3 regions of the Butyricimonas sp. RTP31003st1_G1_RTP31003_210430 genome follow, and region 3 is predicted to be linked to each of the others. Evidence: riboswitches for the same ligand, from Rfam matches in the RefSeq annotation. Region 3 holds a riboswitch; each other region holds the start of a gene.
The links. Region 3 has a riboswitch for cobalamin ahead of AB5542_RS17745 (TonB-dependent receptor). Riboswitches for the same ligand answer to the same signal wherever they lie in the genome.
Positions count from the first base shown of each region.

Region 1: linked by a shared signal. The riboswitch ahead of AB5542_RS11235 (acyl-CoA carboxylase subunit beta) and the one ahead of AB5542_RS17745 (TonB-dependent receptor) in region 3 are both predicted to bind cobalamin.
Region 2: linked by a shared signal. The riboswitch ahead of AB5542_RS11150 (ABC transporter substrate-binding protein) and the one ahead of AB5542_RS17745 (TonB-dependent receptor) in region 3 are both predicted to bind cobalamin.

Region 1 covers NZ_JBCOSQ010000031.1:48,238-54,822, forward strand. Annotated here, with positions in the region: gene AB5542_RS11215 (TonB-dependent receptor plug domain-containing protein) at 1-1,445, shown strand, start outside; gene AB5542_RS11220 (DUF5074 domain-containing protein) at 1,474-2,850, shown strand; gene AB5542_RS11225 (PKD domain containing protein) at 2,859-3,863, shown strand; gene AB5542_RS11230 (GIN domain-containing protein) at 3,934-4,752, opposite strand; cobalamin riboswitch at 4,926-5,109, shown strand; partial or broken gene AB5542_RS11235 (acyl-CoA carboxylase subunit beta) at 5,228-6,585, shown strand, end outside.
Region 2 covers NZ_JBCOSQ010000031.1:21,912-28,496, forward strand. Annotated here, with positions in the region: gene AB5542_RS11135 (ATP-binding protein) at 1-1,380, opposite strand, end outside; gene AB5542_RS11140 (ABC transporter ATP-binding protein) at 1,478-2,233, opposite strand; gene AB5542_RS11145 (FecCD family ABC transporter permease) at 2,230-3,183, opposite strand; gene AB5542_RS11150 (ABC transporter substrate-binding protein) at 3,479-4,567, opposite strand; cobalamin riboswitch at 4,734-4,940, opposite strand; gene cobO (cob(I)yrinic acid a,c-diamide adenosyltransferase) at 5,019-5,537, opposite strand; gene AB5542_RS11160 (hypothetical protein) at 5,585-6,238, opposite strand; gene AB5542_RS11165 (hypothetical protein) at 6,509-6,585, shown strand, end outside.
Region 3 covers NZ_JBCOSQ010000072.1:5,323-11,907, forward strand. Annotated here, with positions in the region: gene rpmF (50S ribosomal protein L32) at 1-5, shown strand, start outside; gene AB5542_RS17740 (beta-ketoacyl-ACP synthase III) at 116-1,117, shown strand; cobalamin riboswitch at 1,256-1,457, shown strand; gene AB5542_RS17745 (TonB-dependent receptor) at 1,596-3,815, shown strand; gene AB5542_RS17750 (HmuY family protein) at 3,851-5,035, shown strand; gene AB5542_RS17755 (cobaltochelatase subunit CobN) at 5,110-6,585, shown strand, end outside.

The DNA.
Region 1 (6,585 bases), on a different contig from region 3:
AGAAGTCAAGTTTTAAGACTCGGTTGTATTATCAACATTCTGATAACAATTATACTTATTTGAATAAAATCTTGACGAACGAGCCTTTCCGAGAGAAACGGCAGGATGCTGATTACACGCAATGGGCAGCGATGCAGGAGGGATATTTTCGTTTGTCTCCTTATACCCGGTTGACAGCGGTTGCTTGGTATCAGGAAGGGAAACGGATGTTACCACCCGCACTTGGAGTGGTGAACCAGTCACACGAGCAACAAAGAGAAGTGAATGTGCGGGCGTACACGGGATTGGATTTTACGAAAGGGTTGCATGCTTTACGGGCAAAAGCGGCATGGCTTTATTATCGACAGGAGTATGATAAGTGGTATGCCGGAGGATTATTCGATCCCGAAGGAAATAAGAATCAATCGCACACGTGGCAAGGAATTGCCGATTATACGTTTACCCCGAGAGAGAATCTTGTACTGGGTACGAGCTTGACTTATTCGCATGATTTGATTCGGGTGAGTAGTTATATAGATGTCGATTCTTCGAAGTATACGTTAGGAGACGTGGATTATGATATTCCGGAGGTGGAACCACCGTTCCGGCATAACCGTGACGTGTTCTCCTGGCAGGCTTCGGCATTATGGACTCCTGTGGAGTGGATGATGTTGAATGGGCAGTATATGTTTGAACAAAATGATAGTCGGGGGGTATCTACATGGTCTGCCGGTATGGTGTTTAATTTGTGGGAGAAGGAGTTGCAGGTGAAAGGAAATGTGGCTTATAATTACCGGTTCCCGAGTATGAATGATCTCTACTGGAGACCGGGAGGAAATCCGGACGTGAAGCCGGAAGACGGGTATTCGTATGATGCGTCTGTAGCTTATCGGAAGCAGTTGTATCGTGGTTTATTTTTAGATGCGGAGGTTTCCGGTTATTTGATGTATATAGATAATTGGATTTTATGGTTGCCGAAAGACGGGAATCAATGGGTTTGGACACCACAGAATCATCGTAATGTGAGATCGGAGGGTGTGGAGTTGTACGGGAAATTGACATATGCGATTGGTGATTTGAGGGCAAATGTGTCGGGTAATTATAGTTGGTCGCAGTCCCGTACTCGTAAAAAACAGCACGTGGATGATGGTTCCTACATGAAACAAATCCCTTACGTGCCTCGGTTCAAGTGGAATGTACGGGTAGCTGCCGATTACCGGGGTGCCTTTTTCTCGTGGCAGGTGACTTATATCGGGCGACGTTTTATCACGACGGATCAAGAGTATGCTACGGATCCCTATTCGGTACATAATATTTTGGCGGGATACCGCTACACGTTCCGTAACGGGATGAGTCTGACACCGCAAGTACGGGTAGATAACCTATTAGACACGTATTACGAGTCCACGCAGTATTACCCGATGCCCTTGAGGAATTGCCTAGTGTCGTTGATGTGGGAATTTTAGGAAAATGAATAAATAGTTATATTATACAATGAAGATTAAGATTATGAAAAAGTTTTATTTAGTGCTTTTGGTTTTAGGAATGTTTGTGGGATTTCTGAGTTCTTGTGATGATGATGATAAGTACAAACCCGATGCTTTGGAGTTAGAAATTGTGAGTAAAAGTGGGGTGTTTACCGTTGCAAAAGAAGATACCTTGTTTTTAAAGGCGAAACTGAACAATCCGCAAGAAGTGAAATTCACCTGGACACTGGATGGACAAGAAGTCTCCACGGATTCAGTCTATATGTTTATTGCCGCAAATATGGGGAACTACAAAATTGATGTAAAGGCTACTGATGGCGGAGAAGAGACAACCGTAAGTGTATCTATTGAAGTTTACGGGAAATATAAATATGGAACATTTATATTGAATGAAGGTCAAGTTTGGAAAGGACATTACGGGACTCTTGTCTTTATTAGTCCCAAAGGAATCGTTACCGATAGTGTCTATTTTAAAGAGAACGGGGGATCACTCGGTGGGGGTACACAAGATTTGTACATTAGAAACAACAAGTTATATATCATATCTCAAAACGGTGGGAATGACGGAGGTTTTTTAACCATAGCGAATGCGGAAACATTGAAAAAGGAAAGTAGTTACGAAGATGAATTGGGAAGTACACTGTCAATGCCATCTCATATTGCTGTTCTTGATGATAATGATATTTACATTCGCGATAACAATGGTGTATATCGTTTTAATCCATCATCCAAGGTCCTAACATTTATTGAAGGTTCTGCTGGAGCGAACAAAACGACTATGGCCGTTGCAAACGGTAAAATTTTTGCGGCACAAAGCAATAAACTTATCGTTATTGAATCAAACAAGTCTTCCATTTCAAAAGAAATACCTGTTAGCGGTAACATTTCTGGTGTTATCCCATCTTCCGACGGTAATATATGGCTTGCTTGTAGAGCCAGTGGGGAAGAGCCAGCAAAGATTATAAAGCTTGATGCACAGAGCTATTCCATGCAAGAGAATTCTATTGAAGACGAAACGGCAGGCAAGATATTGAACGGCGGTTGGAATGCAACTCCTTATATTACAGCCAAAGGCGATACATTATACATGGGTAGTGGCAGTACTCCGATGCCTGTTTATCGTCATGTTTTCAGCCAGAAGAAGACTGAGTTCATGGGAGATATGACTGAGAGACTGGATCATGTTCTAACTTTATATAATTGCATCGCTGTACATCCTATTACAGGAGAGGTTTACGCTAATATTATTTCGAGCTATAGTTTGGATCCTGAAAATAAAATCTGTGTTTTTGATTTTAATAATGATAAATTGGCATTGAAGGCCAATTATAAAGGATATACAGAATGTCCTGCTGGTGTATTTTTTACTTATAATTTTGAATGATAACATTCATGAAGAAGAATTTACGTTATATTTTAGCTATTCTGTGTTTTGCGGGAATGTGGATTTCCTGTAGTGATGATGGAGGGAATGATGGGGAAGAGCCGCTTACGGCTCCGGAAGTGTCTGTTCAGAATTTGAGTTTGAAGGATGCTATCCTTCCGGGAAGAACTGTGAGATTGAGAGCGAATATCATTAATACAACAGAGGCAGGCTTGCAGTGGTTCGTGGATGGGAAAGAAGTATCTACTGATACTATTTTCGAGTTCTCATCAGTGAAGGAAGGGGCCTTTCGGATCAAGGTGACTGCTTTTAATAGACTTGGTACTGCATCCGATAGTTTGGACATTCAGGTGATGGATGGGTTCAAAATATCGGATATTACGAACTGGACTGGGAGTGGTGAGAATCAATCGATGTTGGCCATACAATGGATTACCGGAGAAGTGGAGAATTGGTCAAATCCTGAAGATCGTGATGTTTTCTTTCGTGCTTGGGGATATAGATGGGAAAAAGCAAATCCCCCTACGGGACATGATATGATCGTGGATATTGCTAAAAAAGATCCGCGTTTGTTTATTATCGTGGCATCTGATGGTAATCTTGGAATGACAATAAGGGGTTTCGGTTACGATATTGATGGTGATGGAATTGAAATTCAAAGTGAAGATCTTGAATATGGGGATAGAACGTTGAAAGGAATACATTTGACAGAGGCAGATTTCAAGGATGGTATTTATGAACAGAAAGAGGCTGATGTCAATATGGATGGTTTTAACGTAATTTCAGGAGGAGATTATTGGATTGGTGGATGGTATGTAGTTTATCCTTCTTATTGGCTAGGGAGTGGAGAGGCTGTATTAGAATCGAAAGAATATGAATATTCTGGTCTTTATGCAGGTAATCGCTTGCTGGAAAATGAGGAATGGCATACTTGGACATTCTCTCCGATTAATAATGCAGAGAAAAATATATTACCAATACCTCGTTTGTTAAAGGCTGCGCCAAACAATTAGTAAAGGTATTTTGTTGATACAAATGGGGAAAACAATTTTTCGTTTTCCCCATTTTATATTAGACTAATAACTATTTCTCGTATTCTTTCTTGTTCTCCAAGAGTTTTGAGGAGATCTTGTTAATGTTCGAAGCTCCTGATGAGTGCAGGGAGAGGATGATCGGATCGCCGGAGTATGTAGCTTTTGCGGCACCGGAGGTGTGTAGACTGATTTTTTCTTTGACTTGAAAATGAGCTTTTGCAGCTCCCGATACTTCTGCTTTCAGTTCGTTTATCGGAAAGTCTTCCAAGTTTGCTTTTGAGGCTCCCGATACTTCCATTTTGCAGTGTATGGTGTTACCTTTAAGGGAGAGGTTTGATGCCCCGCTAATGTCGAAGGTTGATTCGGGGCTGGTCATTTGTCCTTTGAGGTTTGAGGCACCACTTAGTTCTATGTCAAGTTTTTCTTTTGCTAGGAAGTCTCCACCTACAAGCATTTTGCTGGCTCCAGAGAGGTCCACCTTTAGCTTGGCTGTCGTGAAATCCCCGATTGTTTCCAATTTGCAGACTCCGGTTAACTCCACGTTATCAAGGCTGGTAACGGTAACTTCTGCCGTGAAATGGTCGTCGTCATTATTTCTTTTATTTTTAGTGGTAATTTTTCCTTCGATATAGATTTGTAATTTTCCATCGGAATCCAGTTTCAGAACGAGTTGTTTTTCGAGTCGGGCCGGAATGTTTACGGTGACTCCGGTGGTGTTACCTTGTTTCGTTGTGATACTGAAGATTCCGTGAGCCTTGATTCCGGTGATTTTTTGTCCCTGGAATCGGGAAACGGTGATTTGCTCTTGTGCGAAAGCTCCGACTATCGAGAGGCAGAGAACGAAAATGACAAACAATATTTTTTTCATAATAATCTGTTTTTATGATGGGACGCTTAAAGGTAATGAAAAGTTACAGGTATGGGTGTTATTTTCTAAAAAAAGGGAGAATGAGGAGAAGCATGGAAAGAACTTTTCTGATGATAAATTGAATCAAACCAATTATATTTTATACATTTGTTCCCATTAAAGTTCTTTACAACACGTAATCAGACTGCTCAGGTGCCTCGTTTTGACGAGGAGAATAGGGAACCGTGTGAGAATCACGGACTGTCGCGCAACTGTAATCACCAGAAGGGTTTTGCCACTAATGTCCACTGTCCAGGGGATGGGAAGGACGGCAAAATGGTGAAAGTCAGGATACCTGCCTTTGCGGATTGACAATGCTTTCGCGGAATGAAGCTAAGGTCAGACTTATCAACCCGGTTGAGATACTTGGGGCGTATTTTTCTTATTTCTTTCCTTTATTTCGTGTGGAGCTAAATAGTGTATAAACTAATTTAGTATGAGAAAATCGTTTGAAAAATTTCTGGAAAGACAAGATGCCTTAGCCCGGCAATACGGTAAGGAGTATGAGGACAAACAACACAACCGGGGAAAACTTACCGCTCGGGAACGGATTACATTTCTTTTCGATGAGGGGACATTTGAAGAGGTGGATGCTTACTCACCTTCTGCGGCGACTTCTTTTGGTAAAGCAGTACGTTCATACGGGGATGGGGTGATTGCCGGATTCGGCACGGTGAACGGGCGTCAGGTTTTTGCTTATTCGCAAGATTTTAACGTGCAGGGTGGTTCGTTGGGTTCCGTGCATGCGGCCAAGATTATAAAAGTACAGGATATGGCTCTGAAAACGGGATCGCCTGTCGTGGGATTGATTGATTCGGGAGGAGCCCGGATTCAAGAGGGGGTGGCTAGTTTGGCCGGGTATGCGGGAATATTCCGACGGAATGTACTCTCTTCCGGAGTAATCCCTCAGATTTCAGTTATTATGGGGCCGGCTGCCGGAGGGGCTGTTTATTCTCCAGCCTTGACTGATTTTATTTTTATGACGGCAGCAACCAGTTATATGTTCGTGACCGGACCTAACGTGGTGAAACAGGTACTGAATGAAACAATATCTCCCGAAGAACTTGGAGGTGCATCTGTACATGCCGTGAAATCAGGTGTGGCGGATTTTGTTTTTAATGATGATGAAAATACGTTATTGGGGGTAAAGATGTTATTATCTTACCTGCCTTCCAATAATATCGAGAACGCTCCTTTTCTGGTGACGGATGATCCGGTTGACCGGATAGAAGAGAGTTTGCGGGATATTGTTCCTGAAGATCCGGATAAGCCTTATGATGTGAGGGATGTTATCCGTTTGATTACAGATAAAGGAAAATTTTTGGAGATTGCGGAGAGTTACGCTCCCAATATCATTATTGGGTTGGCCCGATTCGGGGGATTCGTGACCGGGATTATTGCGAATCAACCCAAAGTTATGGCGGGTACTTTGGATATGAATTCATCGGTGAAAGCTGCTCGTTTTATTAATTTCTGTGATAGTTTTAATATTCCGGTTGTTACTTTGGAGGACGTTCCCGGTTTCCTTCCGGGGGCCGATCAGGAACATGCCGGAATTATCCGGCACGGAGCCAAGCTCCTATATGCTTACACGCGGGCGACGGTTCCCAAGATTACCGTGGTCTTGCGTAAATCATACGGGGGTGCTTATATCGTGATGAACAGTAAGGGAATTGGCGGAGATTATAATTTTGCATGGCCGACAGCCGAGATTGCTGTTATGGGACCGGAAGGGGCTATTGCTATTCTTTATCATAAGGAATTTGCCGCTGCTGATGATCCGGTAGCTTTGAA
Region 2 (6,585 bases), on a different contig from region 3:
GTAATCGTTGGTTTTCAACACGAGATCCACACGTCCCTCGGAAGTGTGATACTCGACTTCCGTGTAAAAACCTACCAGCTTGAAGATGATAAAAAGCACGTTTTGATAATGACGTTCTTGTTCGCTGATCAGCTCGTAAGGAGTATCGGCCAGAAAACTTTTCAATCTATTGAAAAAGGCATCCAGTTGCCCTGTACGTATTTCACGAACGAATTTTTGTATTTCAAATGGAGCCTCAATTTTGTTGAACCGGGTGTAAAAAGGCATCAGGAAATTGATAAAACCTTCCTCCACTTCTTTGTTTGGAAATCCTAGGCGATATAATCCGAATTCTTTGTCATAGCCTTTTATCGTGAGGTACCCGCTCTGGAAGATCACGGGGATAGGCTGTTCGTCCCCGTAAATACTATTCAATACGTCTGAGCTGGTTTCTTCGGATGCCATGCGTTCCAGGTCATAATGATTGCGTTTCAGCAACTCCACGAGATAGGTGGGTGTACCCGTTTCGAACCAGTAATTGCCAAAATCTTTCCGCTTGAATGCGCTTAGCAGACTAAACGGATTGTACATGCCGATAGAATTATGCGTGAAGTGATACCCGTCATACCATTTTTCCAGTTCCGCGTTGACTTCATCGTATGTCATGCTTTGAACTTTGGCAAATTCATGTAATTCTTCTTCTAAATTTTCATGTATTTCTTGATTGCTGACACCGCAAAGAGTGACATATTCGTTCCACATGGAAAGATCTTCCAGGTTGTTCAGGTCACTGAACACGCTTACCTTTCCGAATTTAGTCACGCCCGTGAGCATGGCAAATTGGATACACCCGTCCATGGTTTTAAGTACACCATAGAAAGGCTTTAGGGTGTTACGGTATTCCCGTTGAAGCTCCTCGTCGCCGATAGCTTGTAACAAGGGTTTGTCGTATTCGTCAACAAGGATGGCAACCCGTTGTCCGGATTGCTTGTAGGCTCGTTCCACGACACCTTTGAAACGTAAAGCCAGGGTACTTTCCCCGGCACCCGTGCCAAACACCGTTTCCCACTTCACGAGAGCCTCGTTCAATATCTTGTCCAAGCTGTCGGGGGCATCATATTTCCCGATATTCAGGTCTATATGCAATACCGGGCGTTTCACCCAATCTTTTTCCAGTTTTTCTATTGCCAACCCTTCAAACAAATCCCTTTCTCCCCGGAAATAGGCATCGAGCGTGGAAATCAACAGGCTCTTCCCAAAACGACGCGGGCGACTGAGAAAGTAATAACTACCCGTTTTTACCAGTCGGTAAATCAAGGCAGTCTTGTCAATATAGAAATAACCTTCTTTTCGGATTTTCTCGAAATTCTGGATACCTATGGGATAAATTTTCTCACTCATACGCGTTCGTTTATGGATAATAATAGAACAAAGATACTCAATTTTCTATGATTATCGAAAATGAACGACAAGTTTAACGCCTCTCTTAAGCAGCCTTTCATCGGACACGGATACGCAATTCTTTCGGGTCGAACGTGATGGTTTCGTTCCGGAACAAGCGTTCGATATGACCGCTGTTGATCATCTGTCGCGTGGGCAGGTAATGCAAATGCGGGCGATCGATCAAGGCGATGGAATCGCAGAGCGTGAGGGCAATATCCAGTTCGTGGGTTGAAAAAAGGATACATTTGTTTTGCTCGTGTGCCAGCCTTTGCAATAAAACTCCCAACTCGTAACGGTTCGGTAGGTCCAGAAAAGAGGTGGGTTCATCAAGCAGGATGATGGGGGTGTCTTGTGCGAGAGCTCGGGCGATCATGATTCGCTGGCATTCCCCGTCCGACATCTGGTCCATTGTTCGTTCGGCATAGGCCGACATATCGAGTAATGCCAGGGATTTATCAACGATTTCCCGGTCGCGTGGTTGCAGTCGTCCTACCCAGTTCGTGTAGGGAGCCCGCCCGAGGGCAACTACATCCCGGCATTTCAGGTTAGGAATCCGTACCTTTTCGGTAGTCACGAAACTGACGGTACGAGCCAGTTCCTCCGGTCGCAACCCGGCAAGGTCTTTCCCGGCCAGCAATATTCGCCCGGACTTGATTTTCCCTAACCCCGCCGTGGCCCGTAGCAAGGTACTTTTCCCGCTACCATTACGTCCCAACAAGGCGATCAGCCCGCCCCCGTCCAAGTTGGCCGACACCCGTTCAAGTAGGATTTGTTGCCCGTATCCCAGTGTTAAAGATTCCAGTTCTATCATGCCGGTCGAAGGTTTTTATACACCACCCAAATAATTACCGGGATCCCCAGCAGGGCGGTAATACAATTCACGGGTAGCACGAGTGTTTTAGCAATAATATCACATATCAACATGGCCACGACTCCCAGTAATATACTTCCCGGCAAAAGCGTCCGGTGGTCCGCGTCATTAAACAACATACGGGCCACGTGAGGCACGGCAAGTCCGAGAAAGCCTACCGGGCCGCAAAATGCCGTCACGGTTCCGGTCAACAACGTTGTCGATACGAAAATAAGCGTTCTGGCGCGCCGTATATTCAGTCCCATTGTCTGGGCATAACTCTCCCCGAGTAAAAGAAGATTTAATGCCTTGATACAATAAATCGAGAGAATGACGCCCACGCAAATCACGGGAATCATGATAAATAGTTTCGTGGTCGTGACGTGTCCCAGGGAGCCCATCGACCATAGGAAAAACATTTTCAATTGCTCGGCAGAACTCAAGTACTGTAAAATCTGTATGATAGCTCCCGCGATGTAACCGATCATCACTCCCATGATCAACACCCCAAGGATATTTTTCACGTAACGGCTGATGATGGCAATCAGTAACAGGACCATGACGGCCCCGCCCCATCCGGCCCCGACAATACCTACCGACTGCCAGAAACCGGAATGTGCCAGTCCTAACAGGGGAGCTCCTAGGATAAAGAAAGCAACGCCTAATCCCGATCCGGAACTTACTCCCAGCAGGTAGGGGTCTGCCAGCGGGTTCCGGAAAACGGTCTGCATCTGCAAGCCGCTTATCGAAAGCACCACGCCGATCAGAACGGCCACGATCACCCTCACCAATCGAATCGACAGCACGATATTCCGGGTTGTCATATCCGTCTCGTTACCCGTGAACACGTTCCACACCTGCCCGACGGAAAGTGCCGAATCTCCCGACACCAAATCGAGTGCGAACAGCACGAATACCAGCAGGCTCAGGAAAAGGAATATGATCGAATTGCGTTTCACGATATAATTGAAAATTGAAAATGGACAATTGAAAATGACATCACTGTTGTTAATTTCTTGAGTTATGATTTTAGATTCCAGCCGTACGGGGTGACGCATTAACTACCCCCTCTAACTCCCCCTTACACAGGGGGAGGATACGCTACATTGTAATATCGTAGCGCCTTCTCGCGTTCGTCTCTCCCTCTGTGTAAGGGGGAGCTGGTGGGGGTAGATGCTTTTTTCATTCTAAACTCTAAATTTTAAACTATTCCAAGTGCCTGTAATAATACAAATCCTCCGTCACCAGTTCCGGGTGCAGGATTTTGATCAGGTCCCGGAGTACGATGTCCGGGCGTACAACAGCCGATTCCCAGTAATCATTTCCCCCTTCGGGCGTTAAGCGCAAGTTATTATTATAGACCTTGTTTTCTTGGATGGCTTTCGCGTCCTTGAATTTCGGATTCATGATCTTTAACTCGTCGAGAGTCGTTGCCATACCTACATTCAACCACACGTCAGCCTCGCGAATCAACCCGTAGGCTGTTTCCAGTCCGATGGGTTCGGCCCCGTTAGAGGTGTTTTTCTTGTAAATATAATCCCCTCCCGCGTCCGTGATTAATTGTGCCACGTAGCTTTTCGCGGAAGGCATGGCCCAACTGTCATTCCACGGTGTGTTCAGCATGACGGTAGGACGTTTTTCCACGTTTGCCGTTAACTGTTTCATGTTGTTATAACGTTCGGGAATCTCTCTAAATACTTTTGTACCTGCTTCCCGGCTGTCCGTCAATTCGGAAATGGCAACCAGCCATTCGGCCTTGCCCAGCGGAGATTCTTCCAGGTATTCTCCCACGTACATATAAGGAACATTCAATTCTTTTAGTTTGTCCGTCACGGTTGATTGTGCGTCCCCGATGCCGTATAGTAATACAAGATCCGGGGCCAACCCGACAAGAAGTTCATAATTTATTTCCGCCCCCATGTCTTTTATGGTTTCTTTGTGTGCAAGGACATACGGGTTGGAAACATAATTCATTCCGGAAACTCCTACTACCCGATCCACTTGGTTAATGGCATCCAGCATGGCGATGTAAGTGGATGACATACATACAATTCGTTTCGCTCCTGCGGGAATAATCACACCGTCAAAATCTTTCGGTGCCTGCTCCCCGTTCCGAGCCACGAAGTAGGACATTTCAACGCCTTCCGCTCCCTGCCAGGGGTTACGCACGTGAATAATCGTGCTTTCCGTGTTATCAGCTCCCATGATGTCGAATCCCGTGGCGTATTCCGGTGTGTAAACTTCCTTCGTGAAGGCGCTTGTGGACTTTGTTTTCGTCTGACAACCGGATAGCATCAGAAAAACGATAAACGTGAATAATAATAGTACTTGTTTCATATGTAATAGTTTTTATAAAACTTCGAGAGAGATATTTACGCGAGTGGGAAAAAACTGAAACGGTAAATCAAAAACAGAATGACCTTGCCATCTATACCTGATTACCATCTGAATCCCGCAGATGCAAATCTGTCCCGATCATAGCAGGTCTTCTGACTTATCCCTTTTATCGTGCCTTCCCAGCATTCTAACCAGTGGCAAACGTACGATAAACTTTTCCTTTAAAAGGGGGAAATACAGCAACGGGTATTGTTCCGGATTTCCACCGGATTCCCTTTTTCATTCAACACAACACGAAGTGGTGTATGAAACTATGACGGTGCGAAAATAGGTTGTAATTTTTAATTAGGCAATAAATTGTATAGAAGATTTTTATTTCATTGGTATGAACCGCTGTTAGGCGAGGTTTTCAATGATCAATCCCGTTACGGGACAGGACGCCAAGCGAATAATAGTGTTTCACTTCTTGCATATTTGTTACGAGGTCTGCTATATCGATTAATTCCTGGGGTGCATAACGTCCGGTAATTACGATTTCCGTGTGAGGGGAGCGTTGGCGGAGAACATTTAACACTTCTTCCAGGGAAAGCATGGAGTAATACAGGGCAATTGTCAGTTCGTCCAAGATAACCATATCGAATTTACCTTCCATAAGATGTTGGCGACATATTTCCAGCCCTTCGTGAGCTGCTTGTATATCTGCCGGGGTGGGTTCTTTTTCAATGAAGCAGCCTTCTCCGAATTGCTGGATAACAAGGTGGTCGAACAAGGGTTCTATGGCTGTTTCGTTATATTTCATGCTCTTGACGAATTGCCCGATGAAAACACTTTTCCCGGCACATAAAGCCCGGACGGCCAGTCCGAAGGCTGCGGTTGTTTTCCCTTTCCCGTTTCCCGTGTAGATATGGATGTATCCTCTAAGTGTCATATCCTTTTGATTTTAAGTTTTTTGAGGGTAGGAGAGTTGCATGGACATTACACTCCCGCGTACACGCTTGGAGAGAAACGGGTGGTATCTTTATTGCCGAAAAACAAGTAGAGATGCAGGGGTGTCCCTTCCGGTTGTTTCGCTGCCGGGATGTCCACGGTCACTTTGCCGTCGCCCCGGAACGAGTTAAGGCACGTGATCATTTGCGGGGCGCGGGGTAAGGTCCCGTAAAAATATCCCACGTACACTTGATCTGACACGCTCGCTTTCGGGCAGTCAATGTCATTTTCCCAGTTTAGGGTCACGGACCATCCTTCCCTTGTGACACTCGTGATTACCGGTGCGTCCAGTGTGCCTGTCGAGAATCGGAATGTCGGGAAAGCCCATACCCCTTCTCCCGGGCGAAAACATCCCCCGTTTTGAGAATGGAATAAGGAATCGCTTTTATTTATTCCCATCTCCTTGGCCATGAGTTTCCATATCGGCAAATCCCCGATGGCACGACGGTAGATTCTCCACATTTTACGGGCTTCCGTGAAACGGCTGGAGGATTCCTCTTCCCCCTCGGTTCTTGTTTTTTTAGGACTCCGTCGTGATTTACAGGCCCGAACTTTGTTGCCGTGTCGGTAATAGGTTATCCCGTCAATCCGGATAGAGCCTTGTGCCAGAAGAGCTACAGGAATAGATAATGTGTTTTCCATGATAATAATTATTTGATAATCAATCGTGTATTAATTCATGAGCAAAAGTAGATAGAATATTTTTAATACGCAAATAAAACTCTTTTAAAACGCTATTATATATAGCGCTTTAATAGGGATTTAATAGCGTTCTAATAGCGCTTTATATGAAAGTGATCACTTATATCTCATGAATAATACATGTAATAATTGATTTATTTAGCTTGAAAATGTAACTACATTGGTTTATTTATGTATCTTTGCTGGCGAGGAACATAAAAATAACAGGATATGGCGGAATTTGTAAATCCACTTGGAAAGATTCGGGGTAAGTTCGGTAACGTGATCACTTACGGGGGACCAAACGG
Region 3 (6,585 bases):
CATAATTTTGATGCAATGATAAAGATTGCCTTAGATAATACAGCCCCCTGTACTAGGGGGCTATGATTGTATATAGGTGTCTGATTCTATTATTCAATTTGAAAATTTTTATTTTATGGAAAGGCCAAGAGCGGTAATCACAGGGGTAGGAGCGTATTATCCCGACTATATTCTAACTAACGAGGAGTTGAGCCGGATGGTAGATACCACAGACGAATGGATCATGACTCGAATCGGTATAAAAGAGAGACGTATTTTGCGGGATGCCGGTAAAGGCAGTGCTTACCTCGGGGCCAGAGCGGTGGAGGACTTGTTTCGTAAAACAGGTTTGAAACCGGAAGAAGTTGATTTATTGATTTGCTGTACGGTTACGGCCGACATGCATTTCCCTGCTAACGGGAACGTGATTTCCGATATGGTGGGAATAAAGAATGCTTTTAGTTTTGATCTTAATGCCGGATGTTCCGGTTTCCTATATGGCTTGATCACGGCGACGCAGTACGTGGAGAGCGGGCGTTATAAAAAAGTGATTGTCGTGGGAGCTGAAAAGATGTCCGCGATTACGGATTACACGGATCGGGCAACTTGTCCTATTTTCGGAGATGCGGCTGCCGCCGTGTTGCTGGAGCCGACAACTGAAGATTTGGGGGTAATTGACCACATATTGCGTTCGGATGGAATGGGACGTGTTCACCTACATATGAAAGCAGGTGGTTCTTTGAAACCGCCAACCATTGATACGGTTTTAGCCCGGGAACATTATATTTACCAGGAAGGACAGCCCGTGTTTAAACATGCTGTATCGAACATGGCAGACGTGTCGGTGGAAGTGATGGAACGCAATAACTTGTCCTCGGAGGACGTGGCTTGGCTGGTACCTCATCAGGCAAACCTGCGTATTATCAAGGCTACCGGGGAACGAATGGGGTTACCCAAAGAGAAGGTCATGGTTAATATCCAAAAATACGGTAACACGACCTCGGCAACAATCCCGTTGTGTCTGTATGAATGGGAGGACCAACTGAAGAAGGGGGATAATTTGATCCTTGCTGCTTTTGGTGCCGGATTTACATGGGGTGCCATTTATTTGAAATGGGGATATACTCATAAGGGTTAGATTGTATCGATAATACGATATACGAGGCTGTTCGGGAAATAACCGAACAGCTTTTTTGATTTCAGAAGATGGGTGTAAGATATTTTAGCTGATTATTAGAAAATAATTGTTTTTTTCATTAAGAAATAAATTATTTTATATATTTGCGTCGATTTTGGTGAGTCCCATGCTATCTGTATGGGATGTAAGGGAATCCGGTGAGAGTCCGGAACAATACCCGTTGCTGTAATCTCTTTCCCGTTACACGGGAAATGCTTAGTCACCTCATGCCACTGGTTCGTCCGGGAAGGCGACATAAGCGGAGAAAGTCAGAAAACCTGCCTGAATTAGATGTTTTTATTGTTCTCGGGAATAAGGATGATAAAAAGGAAAAAATAATAGCTATTGTTTTTATTAACAGTAACATTTATGAAGCCACGGATGTGCGTGATGTGTGCTGTCGTGTGGCGTTTATAATGTTTATGAAAAAATAATAAACATGAAAAGTATCTTATTGCTAGTATGTGGCGTACTTGTATTGAATTTCGCACCAATGTCAAGACTTATGGCGATTCAACCGGAGGTGATGGCTGATACGGTGAAAACGGTAAAATTAACCGGAAAAGTCGTGGATGTTGAAACAGGGGATGCAATACCTTTATCAACTCTCATGGTGAAAGAGTTAGGTTGGGGGAGTGTTTGCGATACGGAAGGAAAATTTAAAATTGACGTGCCTGCCAATCGTAAAGCAACTTTGACGGTTCGTTCTGTCGGGTATGAGACTCGTGAAGTTGATGTGGCTCCTGGAACAATCTCTGGACTTGTTATTAAGCTGAAGAAGAGTTTGTTGGATTTGGACGAGGTGGTTATTACAGGTACGAGAACGGAAAAGGTGATTTCCGAGGCTCCCGTGATGACTCGTGTCGTTTCTGCCGAGGAGTTACAACGAAATGATTACGAGAGTATGATGGATGTTCTGGAGTACAATATTCCGGGGCTTCGTTTTAACGTGGACCCTCGCGGTAATAATATCCAGATTCAGGGATTGGAAAATAGTTACATCCTTATCTTGGTTGATGGGGAGAGGTTATCTCAGACTCCCGGGGGACCTATCGATTTCGATCGGCTGAGTACGTCCAATATTAAACGGATCGAGATTTTGAAAGGTGCGGCTTCTGCTCTTTACGGGTCAAGTGCCATGGGTATGGTTGTGAATATTATCACGGATTCTCCGAAACGCTCTTTGGAAGGCTGGGCAAAAGCTCGTTATTCTAAGTTTAATGATCTGCAGTTGGATGCGGGGATCGGGTTGGCTCACAAGGGATTTTTCTCCCAGACTCTTTTTCGTCGTAATTCCACGGATGGGTATGATCTTACGCCCGAAACACCCCAGTCTTACACGATGAATCCTTCACATGATATGAATATAGAGGAGAAGGTAGGATGGAATAATGAACGGACGAAAGTGGTGGCTTCAGCTTCTTTCTATTGGAATGAAGTAGAGAATCCTCCCAAGGGAGAATCTCCAACGCATTATCGCAGTTTAAACAAAACATTCCGGGCATCATTGGAGCATGCCTTCGGGGAAAAGAATAAGTTGTATGCGGTGTATTACGGAGATTTTTATACTCGTAAGACCGTGTATGATTTGATTGATCTTGCAGATAGTACGAATGCGACTTCTCACGAGCAGACAGCCCGTTTGACAGATATTTATAGTCCCTTGAAGAACGTGGAGATTGTTGGAGGAATTGAATGGAATTGGACTCGGAATTATAATAAGATGCAATACGGTAAGGAACAAACCGTGAGAAAAGTGAACGATGCGAATGTTTTCGTGCAGGTGGATTGGCAGATATTGCCGGAGCTGGATTTGGTAGGAGGTTTCCGTTACACACACCATTCTGTTTTTGGTGACGCGTATACCCCGAAAGTAAATTTGATGTATGCCCCGGGCAGTTTTAAATTCCGTGCCGGGTATAGTCGGGGATTTAAGGCTCCCGGCTTGACGGAGTTGTATTCTGATTTTGACATGGGAAGTGTGTCGCATAATGTTGGAAATCCAGATTTGAAACCGGAATATTCCAATTATTTATCGGTTTCGGCGGAATATACTTACAATGGACGGTTGAATGCAAGCGTGGAAGGGTACCAGAACACGATAAAAGATAAAATTAATTCTTTTGTTATTGACGTGGAAGATCCGGAACCGGGACAATTGGGAGCAGAAATGCATTATGCAAATGTGGAGGCCGTGCGTATACGCGGGGCAGAAGGAACATTAACTTATTACCCGATTAAGCAATTGTTGCTGAGGGGAACTTATGCTTATACTGATGCGAGAGATCGGGAGACGGATTTGCAATTGTCCGGAAATTCAAAACACGCCTTGAATTTTACCACGACATTACGCGGTAAATTATTGAAACGGGATGGTTCTGTTTCTCTCTCCGGACGGTGGACTTCTAAGAAATTGTCACAGAGTAAATCCACTGAAACGGACGATAGCGGTCAAGAAATAGAGGTGATTCGTGAAAATACAAAACCGGCTTATAGTCTTTGGAAATTGGTGGCCCAATATACGCCTTGGCAAAAGAAGTTTATGAGGTTGACGTTAACAGGCGGAATTCAGAATTTATTTGATTATACGGACACGGAACATTACACGACGTATGATGCCGGACGTCGATTCTTCGGTTCCGTGATATTCCGTTTCTGACAACATGAGAATCTTTAACTTAATATTGATATAGAATGAAAAAGTTTAATTTAAAATCATGCCTCATGCTATTGGCTTGTCTGGCATTTTCGTTTAACTTTATGGCTTGTACAGATGATGATGGTGACGGTGATGGTCCGGAGGTAGATGATTCTATCCGTACTCGTACTTTTGAATCGGCAGATTATAATAGCGGTTGGAAATATTTTTCTTTTAAAAAAGGAGATTTTGTTGAATTGACAACAGAGCAGGCCACAACAAGTTTGGAGTGGGATGTTGCTTTCAATCGTTATTACGTGAAAACCAATAGTGGGACTTCTGGAAAAGGAAAGGGTGGAGTGCTTGATTCTGGAGCGACAACTTTTGCTGCTGTTACTGGAAATGTGAATTCCGAGTTTGTGGTAGATGATTCTCTGAATATCATGACTACGATGGGAAATTTCACGAAAGATTCTTATAATCCGGGGATAGAATGTGAAGGTTCTAATAGTTGGGCTTGGTATAAATATATGGAATCTACTTGGTATTATAATCACAATGTTTTTGTTTTCCGTTCTGCTGACGGAAAGAATTGTGCAAAAGTGATTTTCGATACTTATAAAGATAAATTAGGAAATTCTGGCCACATTACATTCCGTTATATATATGATGGAGAGGCTGATGCAGACATAGAGCAGGGTGGTGATGAGCCGGAAGAACCGGAAACACCTGTTACGAATAACATCGTTTATCTAGCTTCTTCAAATGCAACAGATCCATGGAAATATTTTTCCTTTGCTAAAGGGGATTTTGTTGAATTGACAGAGGAACAAGCTGCAACCAGCTTGGATTGGGATATTGCATTTCAGCGTTATTATATCCGTACGAATAGCGGAACTTCCGGTAAAGGTCAAGGTGGTGCCTTGGATATGAATAAGACGAGTTTTGATGATGTTCCGAGTGTGCCTAAATCTGGTTATACAATAGATAAGCTGGTTAGCATGATGACCACGATGGGAAGTTTTGAGAATAAAAGTGGAAGTCCTGCTTTCCAATGTAAAGAACAACCAACGTGGGCATGGTTTAATGCTCCTGCAGAAATGAAGTGGTATTATAATAATAACGTTTTTGCTATTCAAACGGCAGATGGTAAACATTGGGCAAAGATTATAATGAAGACCTATAAAGGTACGAATGAAAAGGGAAATATAGAATTTGAATATATCTATCCTGCAAAGTGACAGGAGGTAAATAATAGTGTTTGTCCCCCGGAGTTTAGGCTCCGGGGTAATTTGGTTTATTAAAATCTGATGTTATGGGATTGAAATCTTTTGTTCGTACACGTAAAAAGATATTGTTAAAGGTGGGGATAGTGATTATCCTACTTTGCTGTATCTGGGGACTTTATTCCCGTTACCTTGCCCCGACTCGGGTTGCATTAATTAATTTCCCCGCTTATCAGGCATCTAGTATCGCTTTGGCGAATGATAGTCGGATGATACAAGTCGATGCATTGAAACCGGAGGATGCAAGTAAGTTGAAAAATTACGATGTTGTTTTATTTTTTGGTCCCGGATTACGTTTAAACGGAGAACAAGCCGCGGCTATTCAGACTGCAGGGGCGAAAGGAACCGCGGTGTATACTTTAATATTTTCTTCTGGGGTAATTACAAATCATAATGTGGATAGTCTTCAGCAGGAACGCATTGGAGATTATTACGGAAATGGTAATAAGACGAATTACCGTAATCTGCTTTATTTCTGCCGTGCAGAACTCGACAAGCATAAGCTTTTTACAACGATGCCGGCTGATCCGCAACATTTGCCTTCTAATTTTTATTGGCATTTGGGAGATGATAACTATTTTACGGATTTGGACGGGTACAACAGCTATTATCGTAAAAATGGTTTTTATAAGGAGGGGGCTCCTTCCATAGCTATTGTTTCCGGCATGACTTCTCCTTTAAGTGGTAACCGGGCGAATGTGGATACTCTGGTTGTTAGTTTGGAACGTGCAGGTTTTAACGTGTATCCCGTTTACGCGGCAGGAAAACGTTTACAGATGTTGCAGGAGGTTTCTCCCGATGCTGTGATTTATCTGCCGATGGGGCGTTTGGGAAGTGATAAAAGCGTGGAGTGGTTACGGGAACGTAATATCCCGTTGTTTTGTCCGTTAACTCTTTTGCAGGAACGGGATGAATGGGAAAAGGACCCGAGGGGATTGGCCGGAGGGTACCTGTCGGCTAGTGTGGTATTGCCGGAAATTGACGGGGGTACTCGTTCACAAGTGCTTTCCGTGCAGGATGCTGATAAGAACGGGTATTATCAATTTGTTCCCGTGGCGGACCGGGTAAAGAATCTGGTTGACGGTATTTATAATCAAATACAACTTCAACGTAAAGAGAATAAAGATAAACGGTTGGCAATTGTCTACTTGAAAGGAGCCGGACAAAGTGCATTGACCGCTGCCGGACTTGAAGTCGCTCCATCGCTTTATGCTTTTTTGAAACGATTGAAAGCGGAAGGTTATACCGTGGAGAATATTCCGGCAACGGAAAAAGAATTTGAGGCTTTGCTCCAACGTGAAGGAAGTATTTTTGGGAGTTATGCCAAAGGGAAAATGGCGGAATTCATGGCAACCGCCCATCCGGAATGGATTAATAAAGCCGATTATGAGAGATGGGCCAAAGAAGTTCTTACCCCGGAGAAATATGCAGAAGTCGTGAAACAATATGGAGAGGCGCCTGGAGAATACATGAGTGGGGCAAAAAATGGCGAACCGGCTTTGGCA